3 regions of the Pseudomonas sp. NPDC087803 genome follow, and region 1 is predicted to be linked to each of the others. Evidence: predicted binding sites of a transcription regulator. Region 1 holds the regulator's gene; each other region holds the start of a gene.
The links. The regulator sigma-54, encoded in region 1, starts transcription at its own class of promoters, with help from an activator protein. The targets are predictions, from matches to a motif close to ANTGGCATNNANNTTGCTNT.

Region 1 (4,671 bases):
CGCGCCCAGGGCCGCCTCGATGCGGCCAATGCCGCGTATTTGTGAGCCAAATAATGTTTAGCAAAAAATTTCGCAACTTCCTGTTGTTCGGCTGTATCGCCGCCATGTTCGCGGCGGTCGGCTACTGGAATATCAGCCCTGAACGTTTCCTCGACAAACCTGTGGTCAAGGTCGAAGACACCGCCATCGACTGGTACGCCACCAATACGCATACCCTGCAATACCTTCCGGACGGCAAGGTGCAGTACGAAATGACCTCGGACAAGGCCGAGCATTTGAAGGCGACGGACGTGACTCTTGTCACCAAGCCCGACCTGAACATGTACCGCGGCACCGAGTTTCCGTGGCACGTGACCAGCGAGCGCGGCGAAGTGAACCCGGACGGCACGCAGGTAGAACTGATCGACTCGGTGCGCATCAAGCGCACCGATGAAAAGAACCGCGACACCCTGATCACCAGCACACGCATGACAGTGTTCCCTCAGCAGCAATATGCGCAGACCGAGCAACCCGTTAGAATCGACGGCGCTGGCGGTGTATCGACTGGCGTGGGAATGAAGGCGTATTTGAAGGAAAGCAGGATACACCTGCAATCGAACGTAAGAGGACAGTATGAGGCTCGTTAAAACCCTCCCTATTTTGCTCAGTCTGGGCGCAGCACTGGGAAGCGTGAGCGCCTGGGCTCTGCCGAACGATCAGCAGCAACCTATCCGCATTCAGGCCGACGACGCCCAACTGGACGACAAGAACGGCATCGCCACCTATAAAGGTGATGTGATCATCACCCAGGGTTCGATGATCGTTAAGGGCAATACGGTGACCATTACCCGTACCCCGACCGGTGATATCGACGTGGTGACCTCGGTGGGCAACCTTGCCTACTTCGAGCAACTGCAAACCCAGGGTGACACCAAGCCTGTACAGGGCTGGGGCGTGACGATCCAGTACCACGCCGCGCAAAACCGCGTCGTGCTGATCGACAAGGCCAAGGTTGTCGACAAGGACAACAACACCACCCAGGGCGAGAAAATCGTCTACGACACGGTGAAAAAACTGGCCAGCGCCGGCCGCGCTACCGGCAGCAAAGTCACCGAGGCGCGTCCGCGCATCGACATGGTGATCCAGCCGAAGAAGAAAACCGACGAGAAAACCCAGTAATGGCAACTCTGAAAGCTCAGCACCTGGCCAAGGCCTATAAAAGCCGCCAGGTTGTGCGCGACGTCAGCCTGTCGATCGACAGCGGCCAGATCGTTGGCCTGCTCGGCCCGAACGGTGCCGGCAAGACCACCTGCTTCTACATGATCGTCGGCCTGGTACAGGCCGATCAGGGCCGCGTGCTGATCGATGATCTGGACGTCAGCCACCAGCCGATGCACGGTCGCGCCAAGGCCGGTATCGGCTATCTGCCGCAAGAAGCGTCGATCTTCCGCAAACTGTCGGTGGCCGACAACATCATGGCCATCCTCGAAACCCGCGCGGAACTCGACAAGGCCGGTCGTCGCAAGGAACTGGAAAGCCTGCTGCAGGAATTCCACATCAGCCACATCCGCGACAACCTCGGCATGAGCCTGTCCGGTGGTGAACGCCGCCGGGTGGAAATCGCCCGCGCGCTGGCGACCGCACCGAAATTCATCCTGCTCGACGAACCGTTCGCCGGTGTCGACCCGATCTCGGTCGGTGACATCAAGCAGATCATCCACCACCTCAAGGCCAAGGGGATCGGTGTGCTGATCACCGACCACAACGTGCGTGAGACCCTGGATATCTGCGAGACCGCCTACATCGTCAACGACGGTCAACTGATCGCCGAAGGTGACGCCGAGACCATCCTCGCCAACGATCTGGTGAAGGAAGTGTACCTGGGCCACGAATTCCGCCTCTAAGCGAATAGTGCCCGGTGAGCCGCCCGGGCGCTGTATCGATTCAAGCAGGATTCAATACGCTTTAATTGTTACAGCGCTCCAGGCAAACACGTCGCTTCAAAGGTGTTCACCGCTCGCCTGAGCAACGCGTCAATAAAGTTTTCTATCTTTTTATTGTTACAGCGCTCTAGGCAAACACTTCAGTTTCAGGCATATAATTTGCTTAAGTTTGGCGCTCCGGCGCCCTGTAGTGGATGGCGCATGCGCGCCGGCGAATAAGGTGTTAAGCCCCTGCCATGAAACCATCGCTAGTCTTGAGAATGGGCCAGCAGCTGACGATGACACCGCAGCTGCAACAGGCCATCCGTCTGCTCCAATTGTCGACCCTGGACCTGCAACAGGAAATCCAGGAGGCCCTGGAATCCAATCCGATGCTCGAACGCCAGGAAGAAGGCGACGACTTCGACAACTCCGATCCTTTGGCCGACAACGTCGAACAAAAACCCAACACCGATATTCAGGAACCCTCCTATCAGGAAACCGCCCCGACGGTGGACAACCTGGAGGAAGGCGAATGGAACGAGCGCATTCCCAACGAGCTGCCGGTCGATACCGCCTGGGAAGACGTCTACCAGACCAGCGCCAGCAGCCTGCCCAGCAGCGATGATGACGAGTGGGACTTCACCACCCGCACCTCCGCCGGAGAAAGCCTGCAAAGCCATTTGCTGTGGCAATTGAACCTGGCGCCGATGTCCGACACCGACCGCCTGATCGCCGTGACCCTGATCGACTGCATCAACAATCAGGGCTACCTCGACGAAACCCTCGAAGAAATTCTCGACGCCTTTGATCCGGAGCTCGACATCGAGCTGGACGAGATCGAAGCCGTCCTGCACCGCATCCAGCAGTTTGAACCGGCTGGCATCGGCGCCCGCAACCTCGGCGAATGCCTGCTGCTGCAACTGCGCCAGCTCCCGGCCAAGACCCCGTGGCTCAACGAAGCCAAGCGTCTGGTCAGCGATTACATCGACTTGCTCGGCAGCCGCGACTACAGCCAGTTGATGCGGCGCATGAAGCTCAAGGAAGACGAGCTGCGTCAGGTCATCGAGCTGGTGCAGAGCCTCAATCCGCGCCCGGGTTCACAGATCGAATCGACCGAAGCCGAGTACGTGGTGCCTGACGTCATTGTGCGCAAGGACAACGAACGCTGGCTGGTCGAGCTGAATCAGGAGTCGGTGCCACGTCTGCGGGTCAACGCGCAGTACGCCGGTTTCGTCCGTCGCGCCGACACCAGCGCCGATAACACCTTCATGCGCAATCAGTTGCAGGAAGCGCGCTGGTTCATCAAGAGCCTGCAAAGCCGCAACGAAACCCTGATGAAAGTCGCCACCCAGATCGTCGAGCATCAACGCGGCTTCCTGGAATACGGCGACGAAGCCATGAAGCCGTTGGTCCTGCACGACATCGCGGAAGCGGTCGGCATGCACGAATCGACGATTTCCCGGGTTACCACGCAGAAATTCATGCATACCCCGCGGGGCATTTATGAACTGAAATACTTTTTCTCCAGCCACGTCAGCACCTCGGAAGGCGGCGAATGCTCGTCCACGGCGATCCGCGCGATCATCAAGAAACTGGTTGCGGCGGAAAATCAGAAAAAGCCGTTGAGTGACAGCAAGATCGCTGGTTTACTGGAGGCACAAGGCATTCAGGTGGCTCGCCGCACCGTCGCCAAGTACCGTGAATCCCTCGGGATCGCGCCTTCGAGCGAACGCAAGCGGTTGATGTAAGCCACGTTACAGCGTTCCAGTGGCAGGCTCTTCGGCCTGCCGCTTTATGCACTGGCAACGAAGGAGAAGCTGTATGCAAGTCAACATCAGTGGACACCAACTGGAAGTGACCCAACCTCTGCGTTCCTATATCGAGGAAAAACTCCAACGACTGGAGCGCCATTTCGACAAGATCACCAACGTGCAGGTCACGATGTGCGTCGAAAAGCTGAAGCAGAAAATCGAAGCCACCTTGCATATACCCGGCAGCGAAGTGGTCGCCAACGCAGAAGATACCGACATGTACGCTGCGATCGACGCACTGACCGACAAGCTGGATCGCCAACTCAAAAAGCATAAGGAAAAGACCCAGAGCCTCCTCCAGGGCGCGACAGGTCGTTAACACCCCCAACCCATGATCCGACTTGAAAGTATCCTGACCCCCGGCCGTTCCTTGGTGAACGTGCCGGGCGGCAGTAAAAAGAAAGCCCTCGAACAGATTGCCAACCTGATCGCCCGCGAAGTGCCGGATCTGGAGATGCAAGATGTCTTCGAGGCGCTGATCGCCCGTGAGAAACTCGGTTCCACCGGTTTCGGCAACGGCATCGCCATTCCCCACTGTCGCCTCAAAGGTTGCACCGAGCCTGTCAGCGCCTTGCTGCACCTTGATGCCCCCATCGATTTCGATGCCATCGACGGCGCGCCGGTTGACCTGCTGTTTGTCCTGCTGGTCCCGGAAGCTGCCACCGATGCACACCTGGAATTACTGCGCCAGATCGCCAGCATGCTCGATCGCAAGGAAGTGCGCGAAAAACTGCGCAGCGCACCGAGCAATGAAGCCTTGTATCAGGTCGTCCTGAGCGAGCAGAACGGTCACTAATCATGCGCTTGATCATTGTCAGCGGCCGTTCCGGCTCGGGTAAAAGTACTGCCCTGGATGTCCTTGAGGACAACGGTTACTACTGCATCGACAACCTGCCCGCCGGCTTGCTGCCGGAACTGGCTGAGCGCGCTCTGGTTCATACCGAACTGGCCCAGCC
Region 2 (4,671 bases), on a different contig from region 1:
TCCTTGAAACGAGCGTTCACTGCGTAGAACGGCATCGTCTGTACTTCTATGCCGGCGAGTTCCAGCGGGTCATCCTCGGCCGCATCCGGATGACGGATGTCGATAACGATCTGACCGGCCAGCGCTTCGCCGACTTCTTCGATCTGCAAATCCTGGCCCAATTCGTCGATCACTCGATCGATCGGCACCAGTTTGGCGTTTTCGAGCGCACGCTCGAGGACCGCCATGTCGAATTCTTTCTCTTCGTGCTCAACACGGTGGCGCTTGGCGGCGGTCTTCGGATTGACCGAGATGACCCCGCAGTACTCCGGCATGTGCCGGGCGAAATCGGCGGTGCCGATCTCGTTGGCCGTGTCGATGATGTCCTGCTTGTGCGCAACGATCAGTGGGCGCAGGACCAGCTTGTCGGTCACACAGTCGATCACCGACAGGTTCGGCAGCGTCTGGCTCGATACCTGGGAAATCGCTTCGCCGGTGACCAGCGCGTCGATGTGCAGCCGGTCGGCGATGGCCGACGATGCGCGCAACATCATACGCTTCAATACGACGCCCATATGACTGTTATCGACTTTGCCGAGAATTTCGCCCAACACTTCTTCGAACGGAACACTGACAAATAGCACGCGTTGCGAGCTGCCGTACTTCTTCCAGATGAAATGCGCGACTTCCATCACGCCCAATTCGTGGGCACGCCCGCCCAGATTGAAGAAGCAGAAATGCGCCATCAGGCCGCGACGCATGATCTGGTAGGCGGCAACCGTCGAGTCAAAGCCGCCGGACATCAATACCAGCGTCTGCTCCAGGGCACCGAGCGGGTAACCGCCGATGCCGTTGTGCTGGCTGTGGATGACAAACAACCGTTGGTCGCGAACTTCGATGCGAACTTCGATTTGCGGGTCTTTGAGGTCGATTCCGGCCGCACCGCACTCACGACGCAGCTTGCTGCCGACGTATTTTTCGACATCCATCGAGCTGAACGGGTGCTTGCCTGCACGCTTGCAGCGCACCGAGAAAATCTTCCCGGCCAGCACATCGCCGTAGTGCTGTTTGCACTTCTCGGTGATGTCGTCGAAGTCGCCCAGCGGGTACTCGTCGATCTGCAGAAAGTGCGCGACGCCCGGGGTGCACACCAGGCGCTCACCCATCTCTTTCAAGGCTTTGGGGTCGGTAACGCGGGTTTCCAGCTCGAGATTGTCCCACACACCGTTCACCACCACGGCCGGGTCCAGATCGCGGAGCACGGCGCGGATGTTCTTGGCCAGCTGGCGGATGAAACGCATCCGGACAGGGCGGCTTTTGATGGTGATCTCGGGGAAGACTTTTACGATTAGTTTCATGAAAACAGCGCGCGCAGGGCCAGCCGAAAAAGGGGGGCGCGGATTATAGCGGAAATTGCTCAAGGTTTAACCAGTTAATATGCAGAAGGTTTCACTTGCACCAAAACGGGTCATTTTCGTTTTCAGGCGCTACATTAAGGGGCGAGATTTTCGCCTTTATGGCGCTTTGCAGTGCTGCAAGCGTGAATTTGGGGCAAAAAACCCATGCTGGGGCACTGGCATGCAATTTGCTCCCTTGTGAGGCAGGTTGCCTTGGCAGAGTATCTGCGCCGGCATCACCCATATTAAGGGCATCCACTACCAAGCCCTAAGCCACCCGGAGGACACTATGTCGAAGTCGGTTCAACTCATCAAAGATCATGACGTCAAGTGGATTGATCTGCGCTTCACGGACACCAAAGGCACTCAGCACCACGTGACCATGCCGGCTCGCGATGCGCTGGAAGACGACTTCTTCGAAGTCGGCAAGATGTTCGACGGTTCCTCCATCGCTGGCTGGAAAGGCATCGAAGCCTCCGACATGATCCTGCTGCCGGACGACGACACTGCCGTTCTCGACCCGTTCACCGAAGACGCAACCCTGATCCTGGTTTGCGACATCATCGAACCTTCGACCATGCAAGGTTACGATCGCGACCCGCGCGCCATCGCTCACCGTGCCGAGGAATACCTGAAGACCACCGGTATCGGTGACACCGTCTTCGCCGGTCCAGAACCAGAATTCTTCATCTTCGACGAAGTGAAATTCAAGTCCGACATCTCCGGTTCGATGTTCAAGATCTACTCCGAACAAGGCTCGTGGATGTCCGACCAGGACATCGAAGGCGGCAACAAAGGCCACCGTCCAGGTATCAAAGGCGGCTACTTCCCGGTTCCGCCGTTCGACCACGACCACGAAATCCGTACTGCCATGTGCAACGCACTGGAAGAGATGGGCCAGACCGTTGAAGTTCACCACCACGAAGTGGCGACTGCCGGTCAGAACGAAATCGGTGTCAAGTTCAACACCCTGGTGAAGAAAGCTGACGAAGTTCAGACGCTGAAATACGTTGTGCACAACGTAGCCGACGCTTACGGCCGCACCGCGACCTTCATGCCGAAGCCACTGTACGGCGACAACGGCTCGGGCATGCACGTACACATGTCCATCGCCAAAGATGGCAAGAACACCTTCGCTGGTGAAGGCTATGCCGGCCTGTCCGAAACCGCCCTGTACTTCATCGGCGGTATCATCAAGCACGGTAAGGCCCTGAACGGCTTCACCAACCCGGCCACCAACTCGTACAAGCGTCTGGTGCCAGGTTTCGAAGCGCCGGTGATGCTGGCCTACTCGGCTCGTAACCGTTCCGCCTCGATCCGTATTCCTTACGTCAACAGCCCACGCGGCCGTCGTATCGAAGCACGCTTCCCGGATCCGGCTGCCAACCCGTACCTGGCTTTCGCAGCACTGCTGATGGCCGGCCTGGACGGTATCCAGAACAAGATCCACCCAGGCGATGCCGCTGACAAAAACCTGTACGACCTGCCGCCTGAAGAGGCGAAAGAGATCCCACAAGTTTGCGGCAGCCTGAAAGAAGCCCTGGAAGAACTGGACAAGGGCCGTGCGTTCCTGACCAAGGGCGGCGTGTTCTCCGACGACTTCATCGACGCTTACATCGCGCTGAAATCCGAAGAAGAAATCAAGGTCCGCACCTTCGTACACCCACTGGAATATGAGCTGTACTACAGCTGCTGATCCGGTAGCGCCGCGCTACGCGGCGTGACAAAAAGAGGCCTCCTTCGGGAGGCCTTTTTTATTGCCCGGATTTCGTTGGCGCCGCACGACCCTGTGGGAGCGGGCTTGCTCGCGAAGGCGTCGTGTCAGTCACCATCATCTTCAATGACCGACCGCATTCGCGAGCAAGCCCGCTCCCACAGGGGCATTGCAGCGCCTGAATGATTTGCGGATATATCCAGGGTTGGGCCAACCGCCACACCTGACCTATGCTGCACCCCATCGCTTTCTTTCCCGGTCGATTTCATGGGGCGCACCTTTCTCTACATCCTGTTGCTGATCGCCCTGCCCGCCGCCGCGCAGATCTACAAGTACACCGACGCCAACGGCAACACGGTGTACAGCGATCACTCGCCGGACGGCGTCAAGGCGCAGCCGCTGGAGTTGCCGCCGCTCAACAGCGTCGAGCCGCAAGCACCGAGCGCGCCACCCGCCTCCAGCACAGATAATCGCCCAGTAGCGCGCAGCGCTTATGAAGTGCTGGAACTGACCGGCCTGCCCAGCGAAGAAGCCCTGCGCGCCAACAACGGCACCTTCACCGTCAACGTGCTGATCAAGCCGCGTTTGCAGGCGCCGCACCAGTTAAGGCTGATATTGGACGACGCGCCTTACGGCCAGCCGAGCAACGTGCCGATCCTGCAACTGGTGAATGTCGATCGCGGCGAGCATCGTCTCGCGGTGCAGGTGATCGACGGCGAAGCGATCATCCAGCAGAGCCCGGCGGTGGTGTTCACCGTGCAGCGGGTGCACAAGCCATGAGGCTGTGCTGGCTGATCCTGTGCCTGTTCGCCCTGCCCGTGCACGCCGAGGTCTTCACCTATATCGACGCGCAGGGCAATCGCGTCTACACCGACCAGCCACGCGGCAACGCCAAGCGCGTACCTATCGCGACCAGTAATCGCATGTCGGCCAACCCCACGGCTGCAGCACCGCTCAGCGCTGTGAAAAAGGTCGCGGAACAACCGCTGTTCCACTACGACATGCTGCGCATCCTGATCCCCGAGCCGGACGCGACCATTCGCAGCAGCGCCGGCGAGGTGATCGTCAGCGTCACCAGCGAACCGGGCCTGCAGCAGGGCCATCGCTATCGCCTGCTGCTGGACGGCCACGCCACTGGCGAGCCGGGCCCGAGTCCGGTGTTCCCGTTGAGCAATATCGACCGGGGCAGCCATAACCTGTCGGTGGAAATCCTCGATGCCGACGACCGCATCGTCGAACGCACCGCCAACCAGCCGTTTCACATGCTGCGCATCTCGCTGGCGCAGAAACGCCAGATCAAACCCTGCGTCAGCGAAGACTACGGCGTGCGCCCGGAATGTCCGTTGAAAGACAAACCCGTCGAAGAAAAAAATCCCTTCCTGCGTTTCTTCTAACGCCGTTCAGCTTTGCGCACTATATTGGTGCATAAGACTGCACCGTACCCACAACCCAACCCATTTTGGTTCGAAACTTCCCGTTCTCGTGCATTGAGCGCCACGCAAATGAGCGTCAAACGCCTGTTTCAGGGGTTGAGCGCTTCTTTTCGGAGCCTTGGTTTAGTTTTTGCATTTTCCGTTTAAC
Region 3 (4,671 bases), on a different contig from region 1:
CCTGGGATTTCTTCAGCGCATGGCGCAGGCCGAACACCGCCGCAATCAGGGCGCCGAGCACCAGCCACCACCATTGCTGCAGGAACTCCGAGATGCTGATCACCATCAGGGTGAACGCCGGCAATTCGGCGCCGAAGCCGGAAAATACCGACTGAAACTGCGGCACCACTTTCACCAGCAAAATCCCGGTGACGACCATCGCCACCAGTACCACTGCACTGGGGTAGGTCAGGGCTTTCTTGATCTTGGCCTTGAGCGCTTCGCTTTTCTCCTTGTAGGTCGCAACCCGTTCGAGCAACGTATCGAGGGCGCCGGATTGCTCGCCGGCATCCACCAGGTTGCAATACAGCTCATCGAAATACTGCGGCTTTTTGCGCAGGGCCGCGGCGAAGCTGTTGCCGGCGGCAACTTCTTGCTTCACCTCGTCCACCAGTTTGCGCATCGCCGGATTGTCGAAGCCTTCGCCGATGATGTCGAACGACTGCAACAGCGGTACGCCGGCCTTCATCATGGTTGCCATCTGCCGCGTGAACAGGGCGATGTCCTGGGCCTTGATGCGTTTGCCGAGGCTGAGCAGGGAGGTGGATTTCTTGCGCACCTTGCCCGGGTTGATCCCTTGTTTGCGTAGCTGGGCCTTGATCAGCGCGGGGTTCTGCCCGCTCAACTCGCCCGTGACCTTGCTGCCTTTGCGATCCGTGCCTTCCCAGGCGTAGATGCTGATTTTCGCTGCCTTGACCGCCATGTTCAGTCCTTGGTGACCCGGTTGATTTCTTCCAGGCTGGTGATGCCTTGCATGGCCTTGTGCAGGCCCGAGGTGCGCAGGTCGTCGAAGCCGTCGCGACGCATCTGGCTGTCGATTTCCAGCGAATTGCCTTCGGCCATGATCAGCCGTTGCAGGTCCGGGGTGTTTTTCACCACTTCGTAAATCCCCACGCGTCCCTTGTAGCCGCCGTTGCACAGGTCGCAACCGACCGGCTCATAGATCGTGAAACTGCCGATCTGTTCCGGCGGGAAGCCTTCCTTGATCAGCGTTTCGCGGGGGATCTCGATCGGTTTCTTGCAGTGGCTGCACAGCTTGCGCGCCAGGCGCTGGGCGATGATCAGGCTGACCGAGGTGGCGATGTTGAACCCGGGAATGCCCATGTTGTGCAGGCGGGTCAGGGTTTCGGCGGCGCTGTTGGTGTGCAGCGTGGACAGCACCAGGTGACCGGTCTGCGCAGCCTTGATCGCGATCTCGGCGGTTTCCAGGTCGCGGATTTCGCCGACCATGATCACGTCCGGGTCCTGACGCAGAAACGAACGCAGGGCCTGGGCAAAATCCAGCCCCTGTTTCGGATTGACGTTGACCTGGTTGATGCCTTCCATGTTGATTTCCACCGGGTCTTCGGCGGTGGAAATATTGATGTCGACGGTGTTGAGGATATTCAGGCCGGTGTACAGCGACACGGTTTTCCCCGAGCCGGTAGGACCGGTGACCAGAATCATGCCCTGCGGCTGCTTGAGCGCCGCCATGTACAGCTCTTTCTGCGCCGGCTCGTAACCCAGTGCGTCGATGCCGATCTGCGCGCTGGACGGATCGAGAATCCGGATCACCACTTTTTCGCCCCACAGGGTCGGCAAGGTGTTGACCCGGAAGTCGATCGACTTGCTCTTCGACAGGCGCATCTTGATCCGCCCGTCCTGGGGTTTGCGGCGCTCCGAGATATCCAGGCTGGCCATGACTTTCAGGCGGGCGGCGATTCGCCCGGCCAACTGGATCGGCGGTTTGGCCACTTCGCGCAGAATTCCGTCGGTACGCACCCGCACCCGAAAGTTTTTTTCGTAGGGTTCGAAGTGCAGGTCGGAGGAGCCGCTTTTGATCGCGTCGAGCAGCATCTTGTGCACGAAACGCACGACCGGTGCGTCATCGGCGTCGAGTCCGCCGATGGCGTCCTGGCGGCTGTCGTCGACGGACTCGACATCCACGCCGTCGAGATCGACGTCGGCCATCTCTTCGAGGCCGCTGGCGTGGGTGTCGAAGAATTTCTCGATGGCCTCGGTGAGCTTGTCGTCCTCCACCAGAATCGCTTCGGTGCTCAACCCGGTGCTGAACTGAATGTCATTGATCGCTTGATGATTGCTCGGGTCGGAAATGCCCACGAACAGTTTGTTGCCACGGCGCCACAAGGGCAGGGCGTGGTGCTGGCGCACCAGTTTTTCGCTGACCAGGCCTTTGGGCTGGGTTTCCTTGTCGAGGCAATTGAGGTCCATGAAGGCCATGCCGAAATGCTCGGAAGCGATCTCGGCCACTTGTGAGCTCTTCACCAGTTTGTTCTGCACCAGGTAGCTGACCAGCGACAGGCGATTGCGCTGCGCCTGTTGCCAGGCCTGCTGGGCACTTTTTTCCGTAAGCAGTTCGGCCTGTACCAATTGCTTGGCCAGCCCGCTCAGAGCGATGTCATTCATGGGGATTCCGGATGCTGACAGTTCATGACTTATAGCCTAGTCAAGTGACAGCGCCAAACACGCCCGGTGCAGGTGACAAAAAGTGTCAGATAGTGCGGTTAGCGGTTGTAGGAAAGCGCGATACGGCGCCTTTATGCCCAGCGTGCGGGGTCTGTAAGCGGTTGGCATGAGCTATGCTGCGCTCTTTGCAGATCATGAGATTCCGACTCATGCATGGAGAGCCTGTCTATGAACAACCAAAAAGGTTTCACTCTGATCGAGCTGCTGATCGTGGTGGCGATCATCGGCATTCTGGCGACCATCGCCCTGCCGCAGTACACCAAGTATCAGGCACGTTCGAAAGTCACTGCCGGGCTGGCGGAAATCAGCGCGCTAAAAGTGCCTTTCGAGGACACCATTAATCAAGGTACGGACCCGACGCTGACGCTGGTGGCAGGTAGCGCGTCGTTTGCTACGACCAATTGCGGCACCGTCACCGCGTCCGGCACGGCGTCGACTGGCGCGGGGACCATCGTCTGCACCTTGGCCAACGCCCCGGCTCCAGTGCTGGGCAAAACCATCACGTTGACTCGTTCTTCGGGGACCGGCTCGGCGGCGGGTGTCTGGAGCTGCGCTTCGACGGTGAACGCCGACTACGCGCCTAAGGGTTGCCCAGGCAGCGGTGCCTGATTGACTCGACAAGCGTCACCGGATGCCCCGCGTTGCGGGGCATTTTTTTGTCTTTTGGCGCTGGAAAAAGCTTCAATAATTTCAGCGTGTTAAGAACTTTCGGAAAAGCCGCAACTTGCATGTCGATAATGCACGTGTCATGCAAATTGCATGATTTCGAAAATTTGCCTAATTCGTAACTTATTGATTTATAACGATTTATTGTCTTTCGAAAAGTTGGCACAGCCTTCGCAACATACCCAGTAACCCTGCTGACAAGACAACCAGCAGACTTTCCAGAAAAACAGGAGTTACTCGTATGAAGAAGTTCGCTATCACTGCCGCTGCTGCTACCGCGCTGACCCTGACCATGGCTTCCGGTGCTTTCGCACAATCCACCCAGGCTACTCAGGCTCCAATGACTCTGGCTGCTGGTGAAATGACCAAGGCTAAAGAAACTACTTCCGATACCTGGATCACTACCAAAGTGAAAAGCGACCTGGTAACCGAAAAAGGCATTCCAGGCACTGATATCAAAGTCGAAACCAACAAAGGTGTCGTATCGCTGTCGTCGACTGTAGCCATCACCGAGGCTCAGAAAACCACCGCTGTGAACATCACCAAGAAAATCAAAGGCGTCAAAGCGGTCTCCGCTGACGGCCTGAAAGCCGAGTAAGGCATGACTTCTCGCCTGGACCGGGAGAAGGCGCGACAGACGGGCCGAGCAATACGTCTGCCGCAACTTTAGAGTTCATGCGAACGGTCACACGGATGTGACCATTACGGGCCCCGGCACTTGTGTCGGGGCCTGTTCTATTTCAAAGCAAAAGATCGCAGCCTTCGGCAGCTCCTACAGTGGAATGCATTGTCCTGTAGGAGCTGCCGCAGGCTGCGATCTTTTGATCTTTCAGTTACCGCGTTTGCTGTTGATCTGCCGCAGGCGGTTGCCTTCAAAGCGCAGGTATTGATACATGCCGTTGCTCGGGCCGTAAGTCCATTCCTCCACCTGAAACTCTTCACGGCGATTGGCGCTGCGCTTGTAGCCGAGGGCATCGCGGCTGACCGGTTCGCCGCACTTCTGCAGCACTTCGCTGACGCGGTCGCCGAGACTGACCAGTTGGCTGCCACAGCGCAGCGTGTCGGAGGCCAGCGCAGGGCTGGCGGCGAACAGCAGCGTCAGTGCAACCAGCCACTTGTGGTTCATCATTCGGCGTCCAGGTGCATTTGCGTCACGACCCGGCCATCGCTTTCGGCCTGGCCGAGATTGGCGTCAATGAAGTACACCCGGTCATCCGCCAACTGACCTTTGTCGACCAGATAGTCCTTGATACTGCTGGCACGTTCCTGACCCAACTGCCGCAGCAGCACATCGCTGGAACTCCAGAACTTGATCACGCCGTCACGCATTTTCGCCGTGCGTTCTTCCTTGCCCAAATCCTTCCATTCGGCCGGTGGCTGGGTTTTCAGGCGGGTGCGGTAGATGCCTTCGAGCAGCGGCCCTTTCTCGCTGTCCGGTACTTGCAGCAGGGAAGCCTGAGCCGGGACCTTGTCGCCTCGGCGCTGGAGCATCTTGTAGTA

Region 2: glnA (glutamate--ammonia ligase) is a predicted target of sigma-54. The motif match lies at 1,552-1,571, and genes of this name have one in related genera.
Region 3: ACIOUG_RS23170 (pilin) is a predicted target of sigma-54. The motif match lies at 2,606-2,625, and genes of this name have one in related genera.

Annotation. Positions count from the first base shown of each region.
Region 1 covers NZ_JBIUVO010000053.1:12,912-17,582, forward strand. Annotated here, with positions in the region: gene ACIOUG_RS20995 (HAD family hydrolase) at 1-45, shown strand, start outside; gene lptC (LPS export ABC transporter periplasmic protein LptC) at 54-626, shown strand; gene lptA (lipopolysaccharide transport periplasmic protein LptA) at 613-1,158, shown strand; gene lptB (LPS export ABC transporter ATP-binding protein) at 1,158-1,883, shown strand; gene ACIOUG_RS21015 (RNA polymerase factor sigma-54) at 2,159-3,652, shown strand; gene hpf (ribosome hibernation-promoting factor, HPF/YfiA family) at 3,726-4,034, shown strand; gene ptsN (PTS IIA-like nitrogen regulatory protein PtsN) at 4,047-4,511, shown strand; gene rapZ (RNase adapter RapZ) at 4,514-4,671, shown strand, end outside.
Region 2 covers NZ_JBIUVO010000082.1:89-4,759, forward strand. Annotated here, with positions in the region: partial or broken gene thiI (tRNA uracil 4-sulfurtransferase ThiI) at 1-1,337, opposite strand, end outside; gene glnA (glutamate--ammonia ligase) at 1,666-3,072, shown strand; gene ACIOUG_RS24620 (DUF4124 domain-containing protein) at 3,358-3,870, shown strand; gene ACIOUG_RS24625 (DUF4124 domain-containing protein) at 3,867-4,484, shown strand.
Region 3 covers NZ_JBIUVO010000068.1:13,841-18,511, reverse strand. Annotated here, with positions in the region: gene ACIOUG_RS23180 (type II secretion system F family protein) at 1-742, opposite strand, end outside; gene pilB (type IV-A pilus assembly ATPase PilB) at 745-2,445, opposite strand; gene ACIOUG_RS23170 (pilin) at 2,674-3,114, shown strand; gene ACIOUG_RS23165 (BON domain-containing protein) at 3,413-3,769, shown strand; gene ACIOUG_RS23160 (DUF2845 domain-containing protein) at 4,001-4,297, opposite strand; gene ACIOUG_RS23155 (DUF748 domain-containing protein) at 4,297-4,671, opposite strand, start outside.